DNA from 4 places in the Paenibacillus sp. FSL K6-1318 genome. Region 2 is predicted to be linked to each of the others. Evidence: riboswitches for the same ligand, from Rfam matches in the RefSeq annotation. Region 2 holds a riboswitch; each other region holds the start of a gene.
What was found. A riboswitch is a leader RNA that binds a small molecule or an ion and turns the genes downstream of it on or off. The one in region 2 is predicted to bind cyclic di-AMP.
Positions count from the first base shown of each region.

Region 1: another riboswitch for cyclic di-AMP. It lies ahead of NYE45_RS10110 (C40 family peptidase); the one in region 2 lies ahead of NYE45_RS06830 (hypothetical protein).
Region 3: another riboswitch for cyclic di-AMP. It lies ahead of NYE45_RS00150 (3D domain-containing protein); the one in region 2 lies ahead of NYE45_RS06830 (hypothetical protein).
Region 4: another riboswitch for cyclic di-AMP. It lies ahead of NYE45_RS16940 (3D domain-containing protein); the one in region 2 lies ahead of NYE45_RS06830 (hypothetical protein).

Region 1 is NZ_CP150270.1:2,242,963-2,247,560, forward strand. It holds gene NYE45_RS10090 (xanthine phosphoribosyltransferase) at 1-346, shown strand, start outside; gene NYE45_RS10095 (hypothetical protein) at 444-773, shown strand; gene NYE45_RS10100 (hypothetical protein) at 893-1,111, shown strand; gene NYE45_RS10105 (carboxymuconolactone decarboxylase family protein) at 1,256-1,585, shown strand; gene NYE45_RS10110 (C40 family peptidase) at 1,684-2,148, opposite strand; cyclic di-AMP (ydaO/yuaA leader) riboswitch at 2,154-2,285, opposite strand; gene pelA (pectate lyase) at 2,705-3,667, shown strand; tRNA gene NYE45_RS10120 (tRNA-Leu) at 3,846-3,930, shown strand; gene NYE45_RS10125 (carbohydrate-binding protein) at 4,007-4,598, opposite strand, start outside.
Region 2 is NZ_CP150270.1:1,574,483-1,579,080, reverse strand. It holds gene NYE45_RS06840 (Nramp family divalent metal transporter) at 1-614, shown strand, start outside; gene NYE45_RS06835 (HAD family hydrolase) at 751-1,434, opposite strand; gene NYE45_RS06830 (hypothetical protein) at 1,609-2,004, opposite strand; cyclic di-AMP (ydaO/yuaA leader) riboswitch at 2,123-2,298, opposite strand; gene NYE45_RS06825 (glutathione peroxidase) at 2,670-3,149, shown strand; tRNA gene NYE45_RS06820 (tRNA-Leu) at 3,299-3,381, opposite strand; gene NYE45_RS06815 (urease accessory UreF family protein) at 3,807-4,508, shown strand.
Region 3 is NZ_CP150270.1:30,757-35,354, reverse strand. It holds gene rsmA (16S rRNA (adenine(1518)-N(6)/adenine(1519)-N(6))-dimethyltransferase RsmA) at 1-87, opposite strand, end outside; gene rnmV (ribonuclease M5) at 92-637, opposite strand; gene NYE45_RS00150 (3D domain-containing protein) at 794-1,978, opposite strand; cyclic di-AMP (ydaO/yuaA leader) riboswitch at 2,252-2,505, opposite strand; gene NYE45_RS00145 (TatD family hydrolase) at 2,747-3,517, opposite strand; gene NYE45_RS00140 (HD domain-containing protein) at 3,850-4,598, opposite strand, start outside.
Region 4 is NZ_CP150270.1:3,867,206-3,871,803, forward strand. It holds gene NYE45_RS16935 (polysaccharide deacetylase family protein) at 1-663, shown strand, start outside; gene NYE45_RS16940 (3D domain-containing protein) at 768-1,442, opposite strand; cyclic di-AMP (ydaO/yuaA leader) riboswitch at 1,445-1,640, opposite strand; gene NYE45_RS16945 (amino acid ABC transporter ATP-binding protein) at 1,859-2,581, opposite strand; gene NYE45_RS16950 (ABC transporter permease subunit) at 2,568-4,031, opposite strand; gene NYE45_RS16955 (M20 family metallopeptidase) at 4,215-4,598, shown strand, end outside.

The DNA.
Region 1 (4,598 bases), 670 kb from region 2:
CCGTCGCAAAAAAACGCTTCTGGCTGATCCTGATGCCTACTGTGAACGTGTGCCGTCCTTTACCAAAGGAATCGTAACAGACATTATGGTATCCCGCGAGTTCATTCATGAGAATGACCGTATTCTGTTCATTGATGATATCATTGCCAATGGGGATGCTGCTCGTGGAGTCATCAAAATTATTGAGCGTTCCGGTGCTGAACTCGTCGGATTTGGCGTTGTGGTCGAGAAAAGTTTTCAGGCAGGGGCACGCACGATTCGTGAACAGGGTATTCCGGTGGAAGCCTTGGTACGTATTCGTTCTCTGAACGATGGAACGGTACAATTTGACGATAACGAAATGTGACATTTTAAAGGAATAGGGCCTATTTTTTGAACTATGCCTTTGCATGACCGCGGATTTCATTTATAATGGGGTTATGTTAGGGAGAGGAGGCAACACCATGGGGAACCAACCGGCAACAGAACAATTTTTTATTGATAAGCTGGCGGAATCGAAAGTTCATTTTGAACGTGCCCTGGATTGTAAACATACGGAATTCGATGACCTTTATCCCTATATGATTGAACATCCTCAATTTTTCTGGTACAAACGCTATGTTGCCTGGTCAGAATTACTGACGATTGTAGGCTTGTGCGAAGAGTTGTCCTTCTCTTGGAAAGAACAATTTACACCGCATCAAGTGGAGTACCTTGAAGAACGTGTGATGTCCGCCAAAGTGCTTGATTTTTGGTTCGAGAAGAACGACAGCAAAGAGCACGCGCAGCGGTAACTTTCAGTCGGGACATAATTTCGAATGACATGACAGTCCAATACAGTCACGTGAGACCTAAATGACATTTCATTTAGGTCTCTTTTTGTAAATAAATTTGGAATATAGGAGCCAAGAACATGATCAGTGATACAGAATTGGATGCCCTGCGTCTGTCAGGTGAGAAAGTAAGAGTAGTACGGGACGAGCTGGAGTCAAACGATGTAACCGGGATTGTGGTTGCCTGGGATGGCGAGCAGGTACTTATCCGGCGGCAAAATCGACGTGTCGTCAAGCTGGATCGCAGTTACCGATATCAGCTGTTCAGCGAGCCGCGCCAGAGTCCACTTAGTGAGTAGCAATCGCTAATAATGTGGCAGAACCATGAGCGTTTATATGTTTGGAATTACCATGATTTCTTGGCATAATTGGCTCACTCGGGAGAGAAAATAGGTACAGTGAGAACGATCTGTAACTATAGCTGAGAGGGTGTGCTACAAGACATGACATTGATGAATGATAAAGTTCATGCCTACAAGGATCAGATTGGAGCATTAAGCGATGTGCTGCCAGGAGTGGTGAAGTCGTATCATGAGTTTACCGGAGAATGCTTTCAGCCTGGCGTGATTGATGCGAAGACAAAACAGCTAATTGCCCTCGGAATAGGACTGTTCGCCAACAATGAGGTGTGTACTTTCTACCATGTAGAAGAAGCTCGTGCCAAGGGTGCAACTGACCAGGAGATCATGGAGACCGTTGCCGTAGCCGGAGCTGTAGGAGGCGGACATGCCCTGTCTCAGGGTGCGATGCGAGTGCAGAAGGCGTTGCATTAAGTCTAGGTAAGGGTAGTACTAGGATTAGTCCATAAATGTCTAATCAAACAAAAGAGGAGGTTCCGGGTGATCCGGAGCCTCCTCTTTCTATATCATACTTACATTTTCCCCAACATTTTATCGTACATAAATTGTCCAGTTACCCGACGTGCTGTCACGTAACGATCATTGAAGTATGGATTCGATAACTTCGTAATACTTACACCTTTACTACTGGAAGCATGTGCAAATTGTCCGCCGCCAATATATACACCTGTATGTGAAATGCCTTTGCCCATCGTATTGAAGAACACCAGATCACCTGTGCGAATGTTACTTTTGGATACCGGAGTACCTGCTTTGGCTTGCTGCTGCGAAGTACGTGGCAATTCAATGCTGTATTTGTTGAAAAGATATCTCATAAACCCGGAACAGTCGAAGCCGGCCAAAGTCGTGCCACCCCACTTGTAAGGTATACCTGTCATGTTGTTCACTACGGAGTTGATACTGCTTGCCTCTGTGCTTGTTGCCCCGGATGTAAATAGTACAGCTGCTCCAAAAATGGAGATTATCAGTTTTTTCAAAATCAATGTTCTCCCTTCGATGCCTACGGAGTTAGCTAAGGGTTCGGTAGAAGGTTCCCTATATTTCCTATGTATAAGAATAATTCACCCAAAATGGTTCCCCCGTTTTCAAACATGAAACTCGGCAATGAATAATTAAGTTTTTGTAACTATTTGAAACTATATTGCATAAATGCGTAATTGTCAAACCCATTTAAACCCCTTCGTAATACCTCAATGTTAGCGGAATTACGGTTTTTATATGAAAGAAGGGATCAAGTTTGGGTATCATTCATGACAAAAACGTCATTATTGATTCGTTTAAGACGATTTTGGACAAATAAATAGGTTTGTCATGAGTTAAAAGAACTATTCCGTAATGTTCAATTTGAGAGATTATATTCATTAAGTTGCATATATTGACAAAAATCGATTTTTTGCATATCATCTTCTTATCCAATCCACATATTGGATGAAAATTGATTTTATTGTGTTATAAATTCAAATAAAGGAGGTTAAGGGACTAATTTTATAAGTAAGGTAGAAGTGGGAGATTTATAAAAACAAACATAGGAGAGTGTTATCTTTGAAAGCAAAAAAAATAGTTACTTTTATTCTGGCATGTACGATGGTCTTCTCAGCAGTTGGTATAGCTGTTCTTCCTGTAACAACGGTATCAGCCGCTGATGCAACAGGTACAACAGCAAGTATATCTGATATTCTGAAGAACCAGCTGCCAGATGGAGGTTGGAGAAAAGACTATAAACAAACAAGTGGAGAATGGGCGAAGTCCACCATTGACAACAAGGCTACATACTCAGAAATTAGAAGATTGGCGAAGGAATTCAAAAAGACCAATGATCCGCGTTACTCCACAGCTGCAATCAAAGGAATTAACTTTTTGATCAACATGCAGTATTCAAACGGCGGATGGCCACAAGTCTATCAAAGCTCGGGATATCACAAACACATCACTTACAATGATGATGCGATGATTAATGTAATGATCATGTTGGATGAAGTAGCAACGCGCAAAGGTGACTTCTCGTTTATCGACAGCACACTTGCTAACCGCAGTAAAAATTCAGTTGCCAAAGGTGTGGATGCGATTCTGAATACACAGGTCGTTTCAGGCGGTAAGCTGACAGCATGGGGACAACAACATGATTCCAGTTCCCTTAAACCAGCAAGCGCAAGAATCTATGAAGTACCATCGCTGACGGCTGGAGAGAGTGTAACGATTGTTAAATTCCTGAAAACCAGACCTGCTAACGCTAAAATTACAGCATCCATTAAAGGAGCTGAAGCTTGGTTTAACAAAGTCAAAATTACGGGTTACAAGTATGAAAGAGCAAACGGAGACAGCAAAATTATCGCTGATTCCAAAGCTGCACCGATCTGGGCTCGCTTCTATGAAGTGGGAACAGATAAACCGATCTTTATTGGTCGTGACGGGGTAGTTAAATACAAACTAAGTGATATTGATAAAGAAAGAAGAGGCGGTTATGCATGGTATGGCAACTGGCCTTCCAAGCTGTAACTCGTAACATGCCTAAGGTTTCATAGAGTTAATCCCTAGTAACGATAAGTAAAGCCCGAATCAGACATGGACGTCTGGCTCGGGCTTTATTGTTATTATTTTCAGTGTTGACATGATAGATTGCACATGATATATTATTTCTTGTCGCCGAGATATATATCACGGAGATATACAATATGCGGTCGTGGCGGAATTGGCAGACGCGCACGGTTCAGGTCCGTGTGGGCTAACCCCCCGTGGAGGTTCGAGTCCTCTCGACCGCATCAAACAAAGGTTCCTCGTTAGGCTAACGCCTTTCGGGGAACCTTTTTGTTTTGTACCATAAAATCGTCTAATAGGTTACTGAGCGGACACGTGGATACTATCGATATTCGGACCTTCAGTACCGGTCGTTACCACTTTAATGGTATTGGTTCCCGAGTTCATGGGCATCTGAATTGTTTTTTCACCCCAGGTAGACCAGCTTCCCGTTGCAGTAAATGGGGTATTGCTGATTACTTTGGTCCCATTTACGAATACATCGAGGTTACGGGTGCCACTTTCCAACGCATAACGAAACTTTACGTTTTTGGTGCCACTTATCGTATTGTTGATGTTATTCCATTGAATGCCCGAGTTCGTCAACGCATTGAAATTAACATATCCTGAGCCTGTGTAGCCAGGATAGATCGTCTCAATTGCAGCATCGGAGAGAGTCGTTCCTGTCTCTGCTTCGTACGTAGTGCCACTCCCCGTATTACCTCCACCGCTGCCCGTAATATTAGCGACAAACGTAGTTACACTTTGAGCAGGGAGTTGAGCAGTAAAGGTTGCATTGGACACCGTAATTGGTGCTCCGCTTGCCAGATTGCGACTGCTATCGGTTACCCATGAGGATACCGTGGAAGCATTACCGTTTTGCAAAACAAATTTCTGACTCGTTGCAGAAGTG
Region 2 (4,598 bases):
TGCAGACCCGTCAGATCGAACAGACACCACAGGGTAAAAAAGAAGCCATTCGGTACTCGACCATGGACTCGACAATCGCACTGACACTTGCCCTGTTCATCAATGCGGCTATCCTGATTGTATCTGCCGCTGTATTTCACAGTGCTGGTATGACACAGGTTGCCGAGATCGCTGATGCCTATCATCTGCTGACCCCTCTATTGGGTACTACGGTTGCAAGTATCCTGTTCGGTGTCGCGCTGTTAGCATCAGGTCAGAACTCTACCCTTACAGGTACACTCGCTGGGCAGATTGTCATGGAAGGTTTCCTGAACATTCGTATTCCGGCTTGGCTGCGCAGATTGGTCACACGTCTGATCGCCATCATCCCGGCGGTGATTGTCACAGCCATTGCAGGAGAACACGGCACAGAAGAACTGCTGATTTTGAGCCAGGTCGTGCTTTCTCTTCAATTACCTTTTGCTGTAATTCCCCTGGTGATGTTCACGAGTGATAAAAAGAGCATGGGTGCATTCGCCAACAAATTGTGGCTAAAAATCATCTCATGGGTCATTGCCGCTGTTATTGTTGTGCTGAATGTATATCTGATCATTCAGACGATTCGGTTATTCTAATCTCGTTCTTATCGACCAAATACTAAAAAGGCTGATCAACTCCGGTATTCAATACCAAGTTGATCAGCCTTTATTGTTGCAGTACAGCAACGTGTTTCCTTTTATAGTAAAACGCTAAACTCCAATAAACAATTATCTAATCCTGATTGGGCACCAGTAACGGCAGGAGTTCATCCAATGAATCAACGGTCCAATCCGCACGTTCGTCATCCGATCGGTCTGGCTGGAATCTTCCGTAACCCTGCATAATTCGAATCGTACGCATGCCCAGCTTCCGGGCAGGTATAATGTCGTTATCGATCCGATCCCCAACCATGACGGCTTCCTCCGGTTCACAGCCTGCCTGTTTCAAGGCTACAGCGTATAACTCAGGGTCTGGCTTGGATACCCCTTCTTCAGCCGAACAGGCCAGAACGTCAACATACTTCCGTAATCCGTAACTCTCCAGTCTCTCTTCTGTTCCGGGACTCTGATTGGCAATAATGCCAATACGATAATACCGTGACAATTGCTGAAGAACGGAATCCGCTGAAGGAAAAGGACGTTCAAGATCTTTTTGAAACTTCAGCTTGTCCTGAATCTGTTTCCGGTGGCCTTCGTCTTCAATGAATGTGCGAATAGCCACTCTCATGGGCCATTGCTCATATTTCCGGTAACAGCTCGCGAACAGTTCGCGTACCGCCTCAATTTTCACTGGATACCCTAAAGCACAAGCTTCACGGACGAACTGTCCGATAATATCATCAACCGGCTCCCATTCATCCACCAGCGTATCTCCAACATCAAAAAATAACCACTTTAACCCACTCACATCCGGCACGCCAATTCCTCCTTGTAAGCATAAAAAAGAAGACTCACCATCCTGCATGAGTCTCCTCAAATTTCCGTTTATCGATGAATCAATCTCATAATACCTGGAGTGAATTCTGAAATTGATTCTAATACAGTCAATTATAACAGGCACCTTACACCTGAGCAATCACAAGCTATGGCATTAACCATTGAGGAGAAAGCCGACTTCCCCATTGAGCGAATATACAATCCGGTCTGCGCCCATCCCGCGATAGATACCCTTTGGATGACTCTGCTCCGTGATGACGCACAGGGATTTCGATGTCCATGAACGGCAGATCTGCAAATAACGACAGGTCAGATTCAGGCTGTTCTCGAAAATAAACACATTGCCTACGCTACCCTGCGGCAAAAACCATTTTTGAGCTGCAGCCGTATTCATGCGAATGACATGCTCTACCCCAATTCTGCGGAGTCTCCGCTCTTCCCCTGCACTGTTGGTTAGAACGGCAAACGGCATTTTTTTGTACATCAGCAATTTGATAAATTTACGTCCTGCTTCATTTGGAGCAGTCACTAAGATCATCTCAGTATCCATCATTCGTTCCTCCCTTGGCGTGAAAAGACAACAAAAAAGAAGCGTGGGGGACCAAGGCCTCCCGAACGCTTCTTAAATAACCCATGGCGAAAACACCATGAACCAGCGTACGGCTTGTTGCCTCTCCCTTTAACGCTTACGAGGTTAGCTGACGGATTCGGGCGCGAGAGTCGCCCTATTTCCGGCTGTCACCGGAAAATTCACCCCATGAATGCCTACTGTCCTGGACAGTGCATTCCGTTGGTTCCCCCGTTTCCCACTCATCAATGAATGGAAACTCAGCGATTAAAACATCGTTCGTATATCTTAAAGTAAGATCGAGCGATATTATCGTTTGTTTCGTTTTTCAAGTACAATTTAGTTTAAATTGAAATTACGTTATGAATCATACACCCGCGTTAAGACGGTGTAAAGTCCGCACAGATCACCGAATCGGCAGATTTCTGCCAATACTCATTCATAATAACGCTTACAACAATGTTTTACTCTATCCATCTCTCCAAGGCTATCTAATTCTCACTCTGACGAAAATCACTTCGCAATTCATTCACGTATTCTGCACAACTTGCCTGTTTTGATTCTTTTAACACCACATTAGTTTTGCATTATTTAATTGCAACCAATATAATAGAAGATATAAGAGTATACCAATGGAGGCGATTTAGATGACAGTCTACGATTACAAAGTGAATACCCTTCGCGGTCAAGAAGTTGAAATGTCCGACTACCGTGACAAAGTGCTACTGATTGTGAATACGGCAAGCTCCTGCGGACTTACCCCTCAATTCAAAGGTCTGCAAGAACTGCAAGACAAGTTTCAAGATGCTCCATTTGAAGTTCTTGGTTTTCCAAGCAACCAGTTTGCACAGGAAAAAGGTTCTTCCGACGATATTGCCGAGTTCTGTCAGATGAATTATGGCGTGAGCTTCCCCATGTTTGAGAAAATTGATGTGAACGGCTCAAGCGCTCACCCTCTCTTTCAACACCTTAGCAAAGAAGCTCCTGGCCTGCTCGGCTCCAAAGCAATCAAATGGAATTTCACCAAATTCCTCGTAGATCAGAACGGCCAGGTACTGAAACGTTATGCTCCCAAAACAACACCTGACAAGATTGAAGAAGATATCAAGAACTTACTCCAAAAATAATACACAGGCCACCCGTAGCCGGAAAGGTAGAGCTCCATTACCTCCGATAATGGATGGCCTTTTTTTCAACCCCGATGTCAGACTGTTCAAAAAAGACAAAAAAAGAAGCCTTCCAATAACGGAAAGCTTCTTCTTCATCGTTCGTATGATGCGGTCGAGAGGACTCGAACCTCCACGGGCATACGCCCACTACCCCCTCAAGATAGCGTGTCTGCCATTCCACCACGACCGCATGTCGTAAATAATTGGCAACAGAATTGATTATACCGGGTTCTGTTCTAAAAGTAAAGTGTTTTTTAATACTTCTTTTTCAACTAGGCATTTTCATCAAAAATCGCATATTCTCGTCATCTTTACCCATGAACTGCATATTATTAGATTCGATCCCCTCTTTCCTGCTAGAGCCGATCTTATTGATTCATTTATATATAGTCCTCCCTATATTTCACAAATATTTAACTTTAAATGTTATATAAAATAACACAAATATTGAATAAAAGATTTAATACATTGAATATAAATCATACTATTGACAAAAAGCGGACGTTTATGGGATGATAACTATCATATAATTCGGATTTTTAAACATAAAGCAAACAAAAAGAAATATAAATGTTACTTAAAGTGACATTTAACGAACACAGGAGGCGAATGATTGTGAACCGTGGGAATAAGCTGCTCGATTATGTCAAACTGCTTGATTCCTCTATTCAGGTTGGAGGGTTCACCCATTCCTTCGGCATGGATATCCATATCAAGGAGGGTACCATTCGTAATGCTGAAGATCTCGAATCATTCATGCGTTGTCAGTTGCATCCCAGCATCGTTCGTCTTGAAGGTATGGCCATCAAAGGCATCTATACCGCAGCAGATCAAAAGGACACTTGGCGGATAGCTCTGATCGACAAGCTCGTCCATGTTCAGCGAACTCCTGGAGATCTCAGAGAACAAGCTGCTACCATGGGTAAACGATTGATCAGACTCGCACGCGCTCTGCACCCCTGGATTGATTTCAGTCAGCTCGAACAGATCTTCGCCAAATACGATTCGGTTGGCTGCCTCTCCACTGTTCATGCCTGGATTAACCACCACCTCGATATCCCGGCCCCGGAGGCGGTTCTTGGTTATCTGCATTCAGCCATGAATGCCTGCATAACCGAAGCCTCCAAAGTCATTCCCCTGAACACCGATACCACCAAGGATCTGATGGTCCGCCTGGCCGCAGATCTGGAGAATGAATGGAATACCGTCAGCGCCTCGGCTGCGGATGGACTGGCACAGCCAACCTCGATGTCCATGAAATCGTTTTTCCCCAGTTTCCATATGCTTGGAGCTGGACTTCATGCCTACAGAGCCTAATCCTTTTCCTCCTACACCTGTCCCCTTCATTCAGACAAACAAAAAAAACACGCGGCAACCTCCTTGCCGACGTGTTTTTTGTCATTTTAT
Region 3 (4,598 bases), 1.5 Mb from region 2:
TTTCTTGAATGAGAATCCGTGTCTTTGAATAATCTCTTTGGTTCGCTTGGGCGTTGCAATTTCTATCGTCTCTTCCATGTCCTTCATATGCTCACAATCCTTCACGTTCAATTTGCGCTAATGCTGTAGAGAACTCTTCCCGTGTAATCTGAAATACACTGAGACGCTTGTGGAACTGCTTCCCGTTACAATATCCGATGCCCAGCAGATTGCCCATCTCCATACGACGTGCGGCAGCCTGCGGATGCACGATAAGTCCTGCCGCGATCAGGTCCTCCCAATCGATCAGGCTCGGAGCACCTTCGTATGAAGTATGTACGCGTTCCAGCGCGTGCCGAATCGCCTCCGGTGAGGCGTTCTCCACTCCAATGTCCCCTTTGCGCGTCGCATCCGCTTCTGGAATGAAGGCATGCTTGCAGCCAGGGACCTTGTTCGCAATAATTTTACGAATGCGTTCGCCGGCATGATCCGGATCTGTCAGTACGATGACTCCCCGTCTCTCCTGAGCAAGCGCAATCCGCTTCAAAATGCGCTGGTTGATGGCTGATCCACCTGTTTCAATTGTATCGGCTTCCACGGCCCGACGAATGGCTACCGTATCGTCACGGCCTTCCACCACTATGACTTCTTTTATCATGTTCCATTTCTTCCTTTCTAACGCAAAAAGAAGAGGAATATCCTCTTCTCTGCCAAACGGCGGGGGAGACTGAATTTCAGACCCCTCCGCCGCATATTCCGCATGAATCATTCATGCAACTATTTTATAGCATTCCCATTTCAAAGTAAAACGATTTTAGTTCGCTTCCGGCTTCACCGGACCGATCACGTAGACCGTCTTGCCTTTCTTGCGTCCAAAATTCAGGGCATGCTTCACACTGTCATAATATACATCAATTTTGTTGCCTTTAATGGCACCGCCTGTATCTTCCGCACGACGGAAGCCCAGACCTTCGATATATACCCACCAGCCAATTGGAATGACTTTGGGATCAACCGCAATGGTGCGCCCTTCCGTTACACGAGTACCGGAAGCTGTTTTAGTGCCAATGCCAGGCTCTTCGGAAGAGTAGGCAGTCATCGATACATTTTTAAGTACTTTGGAGTATTTAAAAGAAGTTCCGGATACGGTAATCACTTTGCTGCCCGAGGCAGAGGTTTTCTTCGAGTTCGTTGTTGTTGCCTGTTTGGTTGTTGAAGTTTGAGCCGATACGGTCTGAATCACAGGCTCTTTTACGACCGGTTTTGCTTTGGTGCCGACAGCGATCACTTTATCTACACGATTATTCGCGACGGATTTGCCGACCATTTTTTTGGAGACTAATTCTCCATCCTGAAATACCTTTTCGATATGCTGGACAAGTGTGCCTTCTTTGCCGTTTACAACAACACGGTTATCCCCTTTGTACAAGCTAGGGTCAGCCGTTTTAATCACTTTGTAAGCGATCGGTTGTTCGACATCCACTGTACGCTTTGTTACCCGCACTACACGGATTTTCATATCCGCTTTGACTGTAGTTCCAAGCGCCGGATACACTTTGTCATTACTTGCAACTTGAATACCTGATTTTTGAATTGCCTCTTGTACCGATGAATCGGTTGTATACAGAGTCTTGGTGTCTCCGTCTGCCGTAATGTTAACTGGAACGGCCCGCTCAATAACAATTCGGTCTCCATCTGTAATCGCCCCGTTCATGGACATGGATACCTTATCGTGAGGGCTGACTGTGATTGACTGCTCCTCCAGCATTTCCTGAAGCATTCCTGTACGAGTCTCTACCACCTGAGCTTTGCCATCAATAACCAGTGAAATTTGTTTCCCGGCCTGACCGTAAACGACTAACAAGATCATGATTGTAAGCGCAATTGAGAAAATCGCGATCAATGCCATTTGACGCATGTTCTCATGCTTCCACCGCAACGCGAAAGACTTACTGGATGATCGTGACTCATGGGTCTCTTCTGGTTGGAATGTGCCCACTTCTCCGTCCTCCTTCATAGCCTCGTCGTCTAAAGTAATGCATGATGTCTTTGACGTGACTATACCAAATTTTCTACAGAACACAGATCGGACCTACATAATCCGGTTCTGCACCATGAATCAATCTTCGCAACATGATGTCATCCTCCTGAATACCTACCGTATGATGACAACATTTCTTTTATTCAAAAACAAAAAAGCCAAAGAAAGAGTGTAAGAGGAACTCTTTCGTGGCTTCCGAATGATTCTGAATATCGGAAATTCATGCACGAGGTTGCCTCTCTTTTTCCGCTTGCGAGGTTAGCTGTCGGGTTCGGGCGAAAGAGAGCCGCCCTATCTTGGGTCACCCGCTCATGGCGGACGCCCTTGAATTCACCCCGAGACCCAAAGAAGAAATCAAATACGGCTTCGCAGTTCCCTTCGCTGCTTTTGGGTCAGCGAACGTTGCGCATCGGCCAAATACACCGATGTTTAAGCCCTATTGGTTCCCCCGCTCTCCGTTAACGGAGACTCAGCGAGACTGATTCATGAAAGTAATGTTGCTTCCTCGGAAAGTGTCCCTTTGTTCATCCCCCGAACATCTGTCCAATTTTCCGCACAACAATTCACTGAAAAGATGATATCCTGTTTTGATGCATGTTGTAAAGCGTTGATCAAGTACGTTTTTCTGAATATTTGGTTAAAATATTGTAATATTCTTGATTTATTTGGATCAAAGGGCAAATTACCTCTGCTTACCTGCCTTTTTCACCTGATTTACTCGTTTTTTTAACGAATACCAAATCGTTCCATGGCATTTTTGGTTGTTATTGCAGCAATTTCCTCTACCGAAATGCCTTTAATTTCCGCAGCTGCCTCTGCAACCAGACGTACATGCGCTGTCTCATTTCGTTTTCCACGATAAGGGTGAGGTGTTAAATATGGAGCATCTGTTTCAATGAAAAATCGGTCCATAGGAACCTTCGCTAGCACCTCTTTTGGCTGCTTTGCATTTTTGAATGTGATTGGACCTCCGAAGGACAGATGGAAGCCCATATCGAGACAACTTTTCGCGGTTTCCCAGCTACCGGAGAACGAGTGCATCACACCACCAACCTCGCCCGCCTTCTCTTCACGCAAAATTCTTATAATATCCTCGTGCGCATCCCGATTATGGATGACAATTGGCATGTTCACTTCACGAGCCAATGCAATCTGTTGTCGTAATACGCGATGTTGTACTTCCTTCGGTGAAGTATCCCAGTGATAATCCAATCCGATCTCACCGATCGCAACTACTTTTTCATGCTTGCATAAAGATGCAATCCACTCCAGATCGCCCTCCTGCATCGTGATCGCATCTACCGGATGCCACCCTACAGCTGCATATATAAAGTCATACGTTTCAGCCAGTTTCATTGTCGTTGGAATGGTTTCCCGGTTAAAGCCAATGTTGATCATGCGACCAACCCCGGCGTCTACAGCACGCTGGATCATGTCCTCGCGGTCCTCGTCGAATTGTGGTGCATCCAGATGTGTATGTGTGTCGAACAGCATCATGTTTGTATCTCCCTTCATGTCGAACTAACGACTATCTTCTCTTGGAAATTTAATTTAGAAAATCCAATATTTTATTGCTTCGTAAAGAAAATTTTAAAAATCCGTGGATTGCCCATCATTACACTCATTTCTTCACAAACTACAATATATAGAAGATACATGGATATTTAGATCTATATATCGCTATTTATGATGACTCAACCTACTTTCTTTTACAAAATTATGTCGATCTACATATACTCCCCATTAAAGCAGATTACTGTATCATGAAAAATAGCTCTTTTAGAAAGTGTTTTGATATCGAAATTCTTCACCAAGTTTTATCTTCATCATTACAAGAAATAGGGGCGTATATGAGACGGTAATTCGTGAATAATCGCATCCACCTTGTTTTGCGGGTAATACAAATGATGTTTTCCCCGATGCAGCCCACTGATGGAACGGACAATGTCGGATACCTCTGACAACTCATGTAACTTGTCCTGTCGATCGAGCAGAAGAATCTGCTTATCCGTGGATTCATCCGGACGAAACACATCATACGGATTATCCGACGGAAAATCAATTTCAAGATCATATTCGGGATTGAGACCTGCCTGAACAAAAGCTTCCCGAATCTCTTCCATCATTGTCAAGTCGGTCTGTTCAAGCTCTACATACTTATATAACTTGCGATCCATAAAACGTTCGCATAACTCACTCAGAACAGCATCGTCCTCCTTGCGCCACTGCGTAAATGCCGTCTGAATCAAAGCTTCATCCAACTGTAAATATTCCTCTACCGAAAGTTCTCCTTCAAATAATTGAGGTAGTGGATCGATCATGAAGCGGAATTGAAACCCTTCCTGTATCAGTGTTTTCGCTCGCTTGAATATTTGTCGCAATATGATTTCGGAACTGCGGGTTACCGGATGAAAGTAAATCTGCCAATACATCTGATACCGAGACATTAAGTAATCCTCTACAGCATGCATGCCTGAATCTTTGACTACAATCCGTCCATGATAAGGGCGCAGCATGCGAAGGATACGATCAAGGTCGATTGTTCCGTAATTTACTCCTGTAAAATAAGCATCCCTGA
Region 4 (4,598 bases), 2.3 Mb from region 2:
GAACAACTGACATTGGGACAGTTACGTCAAAAATATGCGGATACGTTCAAAACGAATGGTCCATCAACGAAGCAGGTTGCCCTGACTTTTGATGATGTGCCCGATCCACGTTTTACTCCACAGGTATTGGATGTATTGAAGAAATATAAGGTCAGAGCTACATTCTTTATCGTCGGTAGTCGTGCTGAGAAACACCCGGATCTGGTAAAACGCATCGTTAAGGAAGGGCATATTGTTGGTAATCACAGCTACAATCATCCGGAATTCAGTAAGCTGTCGATGAATGCCTTTCGCAAACAAATTTTACATACCGGAGATATCATTCACCATCTGGCAGGGTATACGCCGAAGATGATTCGGCCACCATACGGAGACATTAATGAAGAACAGCTGCAATGGGCTGCCAGACAACACTATAGCATTGTGAACTGGAATGTTGATTCACTGGACTGGAAAGGCCTTTCCAAGAAAGAGGTGAAGGATAACATCCTATCTGCCGTGAAACCTGGCTCCATCGTTCTGCAACATGCAGGAGGAGGTGTGGGATCGAACCTGAACGGCACAATTGAGGCTTTGCCTGAAATTATCGAGGAACTGCGTAATCGGGGGTATGAACTAGTCACCTTGGACGAGATGTTGGGGTTGCCAAAGGCCAACGATTAAGATGTCCATTATAAAAAATGTTGATGATGATAAAAGGGTGCCTGTTCAATCGCAAGTAGCGATTGGCAGACACCCTGTTTGAATTATTAAATGTAATTTACTTTCTACTTCAGAATATACAGCTCGATATCCTGGAAACCAAATGTGCTTACGGACTGTTTGCTACCAGGGATAAAGATATCAATCCGGTGACCCTTGATTGCACCGCCCACATCACGTGCTGTAGCTACAAAAGCCTGTTTTGGCAATCCCGGATGGCTGTGACCGGTTACCAGTACTTTGGTTCCGAGTGGAATCACACTTGGATCAACTGCGATCGTGCCCAGTTCAAGATCATTACCGAAGTAATCCACAGCACCCCATCCTCCATTTTCGGACGGATCTGCAGAGTATGCCGTTGCTTTCACATTCACTGCTTTACTGTAATCGAACGTTTTTCCCCAGGCTTGAACAACTTTGTTATCTGCATTAACGTCCAAGCTTGCTGTTGTAACCGTCTTCGCTTGAGTCTTGCTCTCCGTAGCCGCAGCAGCTGCTACATTGTTTGCCTTACCGGGAATCGTAATTTTTAAACCACCATAAATATTGTAAGGCGAAATGTCGTTGTTTGCTTTAACCAACGTGTTGAGTGCTACTCCATACTGTTTCGATAAGGTGTAGAAGGTATCCCCTTCTTTGGCCACATGAACTGAATCTGCGTGAGCCGGAACGGCTTGAATAAGCATTGCTGTTGTCAATAATGCTACTGCTGTTTTGGCTATACGTTTCTTGTTAATCATGGTCTTCCTCCCTCATTATGCCTGCGAAGTTAGTTGTCGGATTCGGATGAGGAGCCACCCTATAGGTTCTTCGTTACATGTGAAACGTTATGTACCCCTAATTCACCCCAAGCAGTGTGCCGTAGATCTTCCCCCTGCACGATCTGCATCGTTACATCCCCCGCACTCCCTGTCCGGAAGTTTCGGCAGAGTTCAATATATCACAATTTTGTAACCTGAACTTGTAGTAATTCTTACCATATGGTTTTTAGCATGTCATCAACTGTAAGAATACTGGATAATTCAGAAAAGCTGGGTGATCCGATCCCTTTATATTAGGTAACAAAAAAGTTACTTTTCAAATCAATAAATGATTATTGCGCACAAAAAAATAGCGTTACCGACTCGATGTCAGTAACGCTATTAAATCATTTCATTTAGAGTACTTTAGCAAGAAAATCACGTGTACGTGAATTTTTTGGTGCTCCAAACACCTCATCAGGTGTTCCTTCTTCTACGATGACCCCGCCATCCATGAACAGGATCCGATCTCCCACTTCACGTGCAAAACCCATCTCATGCGTCACGATGACCATCGTCATCCCGCCTTCTGCAAGACGTTTCATGACATCCAGCACTTCGCCGACCATCTCGGGGTCCAGTGCCGAAGTAGGCTCGTCAAACAGCATTACATGCGGTTGCATGGCCAATGCTCTTGCAATGGCGATCCGCTGCTTCTGTCCACCGGACAGCTGGTTCGGGAATGTATCTTTTTTATCGTACAAGCCCACAGTGTTTAACAAATCAGCAGCGATTTTCTCCGCTTCCTGCGTGGATTGCTTTTTCACTTTAATCGGGGCAATCGTAATGTTTTGCTGTACCGTTTTGTGTGGGAACAGGTTGAAATGCTGGAACACCATACCCATCTTCTCACGAGTCGCATTGATGTTGTGCTTCGGATCGGTGATTGACACGCCTTCAAAATCAATCTCACCCGAGGTAGGCTGTTCCAGCAGGTTCAGACAACGTAAGAACGTACTTTTACCCGAACCGGAAGGACCGATAACCACGACAACTTCACCTTTTCCAATCGTCACGTTAATGCCCTTAAGTACATCGTTATTTCCATAAGATTTGTGTAATTGTCTAACGTCTATCACTTGCACTCAACTTCCTTTCCAGTCGTCCCAGCAGCTTGGACAAAATGAACGTCATTACAAAGTAGATGGCTGCTGCAATCAAAAATGGACTCAAGCCTTGATACGTAATGTTTTTGACTACACTTGCCTGATACATAATATCCACCATACCGATAACGGAGATAATGGAGGATTCTTTGATAATAGTTATAAATTCATTACCGATCGCTGGTAATACAGCTTTGAAGGCTTGTGGCAATATAATGTAACGCATTGCTGCACCTCTGCCCATTCCGAGGGAACGCGCTGCCTCCAACTGACCACGATCCACACCTTGGATACCTGCACGGAAAATCTCCGCCAGATAGGCACCACTATTGATTGAAAGTGTAATGATACCTGCCTGAAGTGCAGTGAAGTTAATGCCAAAGCTCAGGGAAAAACCATAGTAAATAATCATCAATTGTACCAGCATCGGTGTGCCACGGATCACTTCAACGTAAGCAGTACCGATCCAGCGCAAGATTGCAGCGTCATGCAAACGGAATAAACAGATGATCAATCCAATAATTACCCCGAAGATAACGCCAAGTGCAGACAACAGAAGTGTGTATCCTACTCCTGTAGCATAGAAACTTTTGTACTCCCAGAATACTTGGAAAATATTTTGTGATTTGTTCACTTTATCCGCCATCAAGAGGCTGGCGTCCGTCACCATCTGATTGATTTTATCTTCACTTTTCAATCGTTCCAGTGTTCCATTTACTGCAGCTAGCAGCTCGGTATTCCCTTTACGAATCCCGATTGCCGCTTCTGCTTGCTCTTCGTCCGGAACAGCAGCAGCAAGTCCAATGATATCGTCCAGATAACCTGCAGCAACGGTATCTTCAACGATTGCCGCGTCAATGCGTTTTGTTTGCAGTTGAAGCACGATATCCGAGATTTTATCCAGCGCAGTAAGTTTCGCTCCTGGAATACTCTGTCCGATCGTTTCCTGAATGGAGCCTTTCTGAACGCCAATCTTCGCATTTTCAAGTTCTGCCATGGTTGGATATTTGTCTTTATCCGCATTGCGAACCATAATCACTTGTTTTGATTTATAATAGGTGTCGGAAAAATCGATACTTTTCTTCCGCTCATCCGTCGGCGTCATACCTGAAATTACCAGATCAACACGCCCGCTCTGCAATGAAGGCAGAAGACCGTCGAAGCCCATATCCTCAATCACAAGCTCAGCGCCAAGATCTTTGGCAATCTCTTTGGCGATCTCAATATCGAAACCGACGATTTCATCTTTGCCATTAATCACTTTATGGAATTCGTATGGTGCAAAATCGGCACTTGTACCGAGCACTAGCTTTTTACTGCTTGAATTATCTGTAGTTCCACTTGCAAGTGCCACAGGAGCGGCAGTCGTCAGCAGAATAACAAAGGTCAACAGCATCATGGTGTAACGACTAATCAATTTCAACCTTTTTCTCTCCCCTTACAATACATTGTATGCTTCTCATGTTGATGACTGAGTCATTATAAAGTACAATGCATGATTATGCAATGCATTTTGACAATACAAATCTTGACTTGTTTCTGAAAAAATAAAGCAAACATGATATAATCAATGAATTATTTTCATTTTTGCATAAGGAGTTTACTAATGACATCTAACAAATCACTGATCCTGACGGTTATTGATCAATATGCTTCCCGTTTTAAAGCCATTTCATCATATATTGGGGCCAACCCCGAACTGGGAAATGAAGAGTATCTCGCTTCTGCCCGTTTGAAAGAAGAACTGGTCTTCCACGGTTTCACGGTAGAAGCTCCCATTCTCGGACTGGACACAGCTTTTATCGGAACCTATTCGGCCACCAAACCCGGCCCTACTATCGCATTACTGTGTGAGTATGACGCTTTGCCGGAGATCGGTCACGCCTGTGGTCACCATCTAATCTGCATGATGAGTCTTGGAGCTGCTGTTGGGCTGAAATCCATTCTGGATGAAGTAGGTGGAACCCTTAAAGTGTTCGGTACCCCCGCT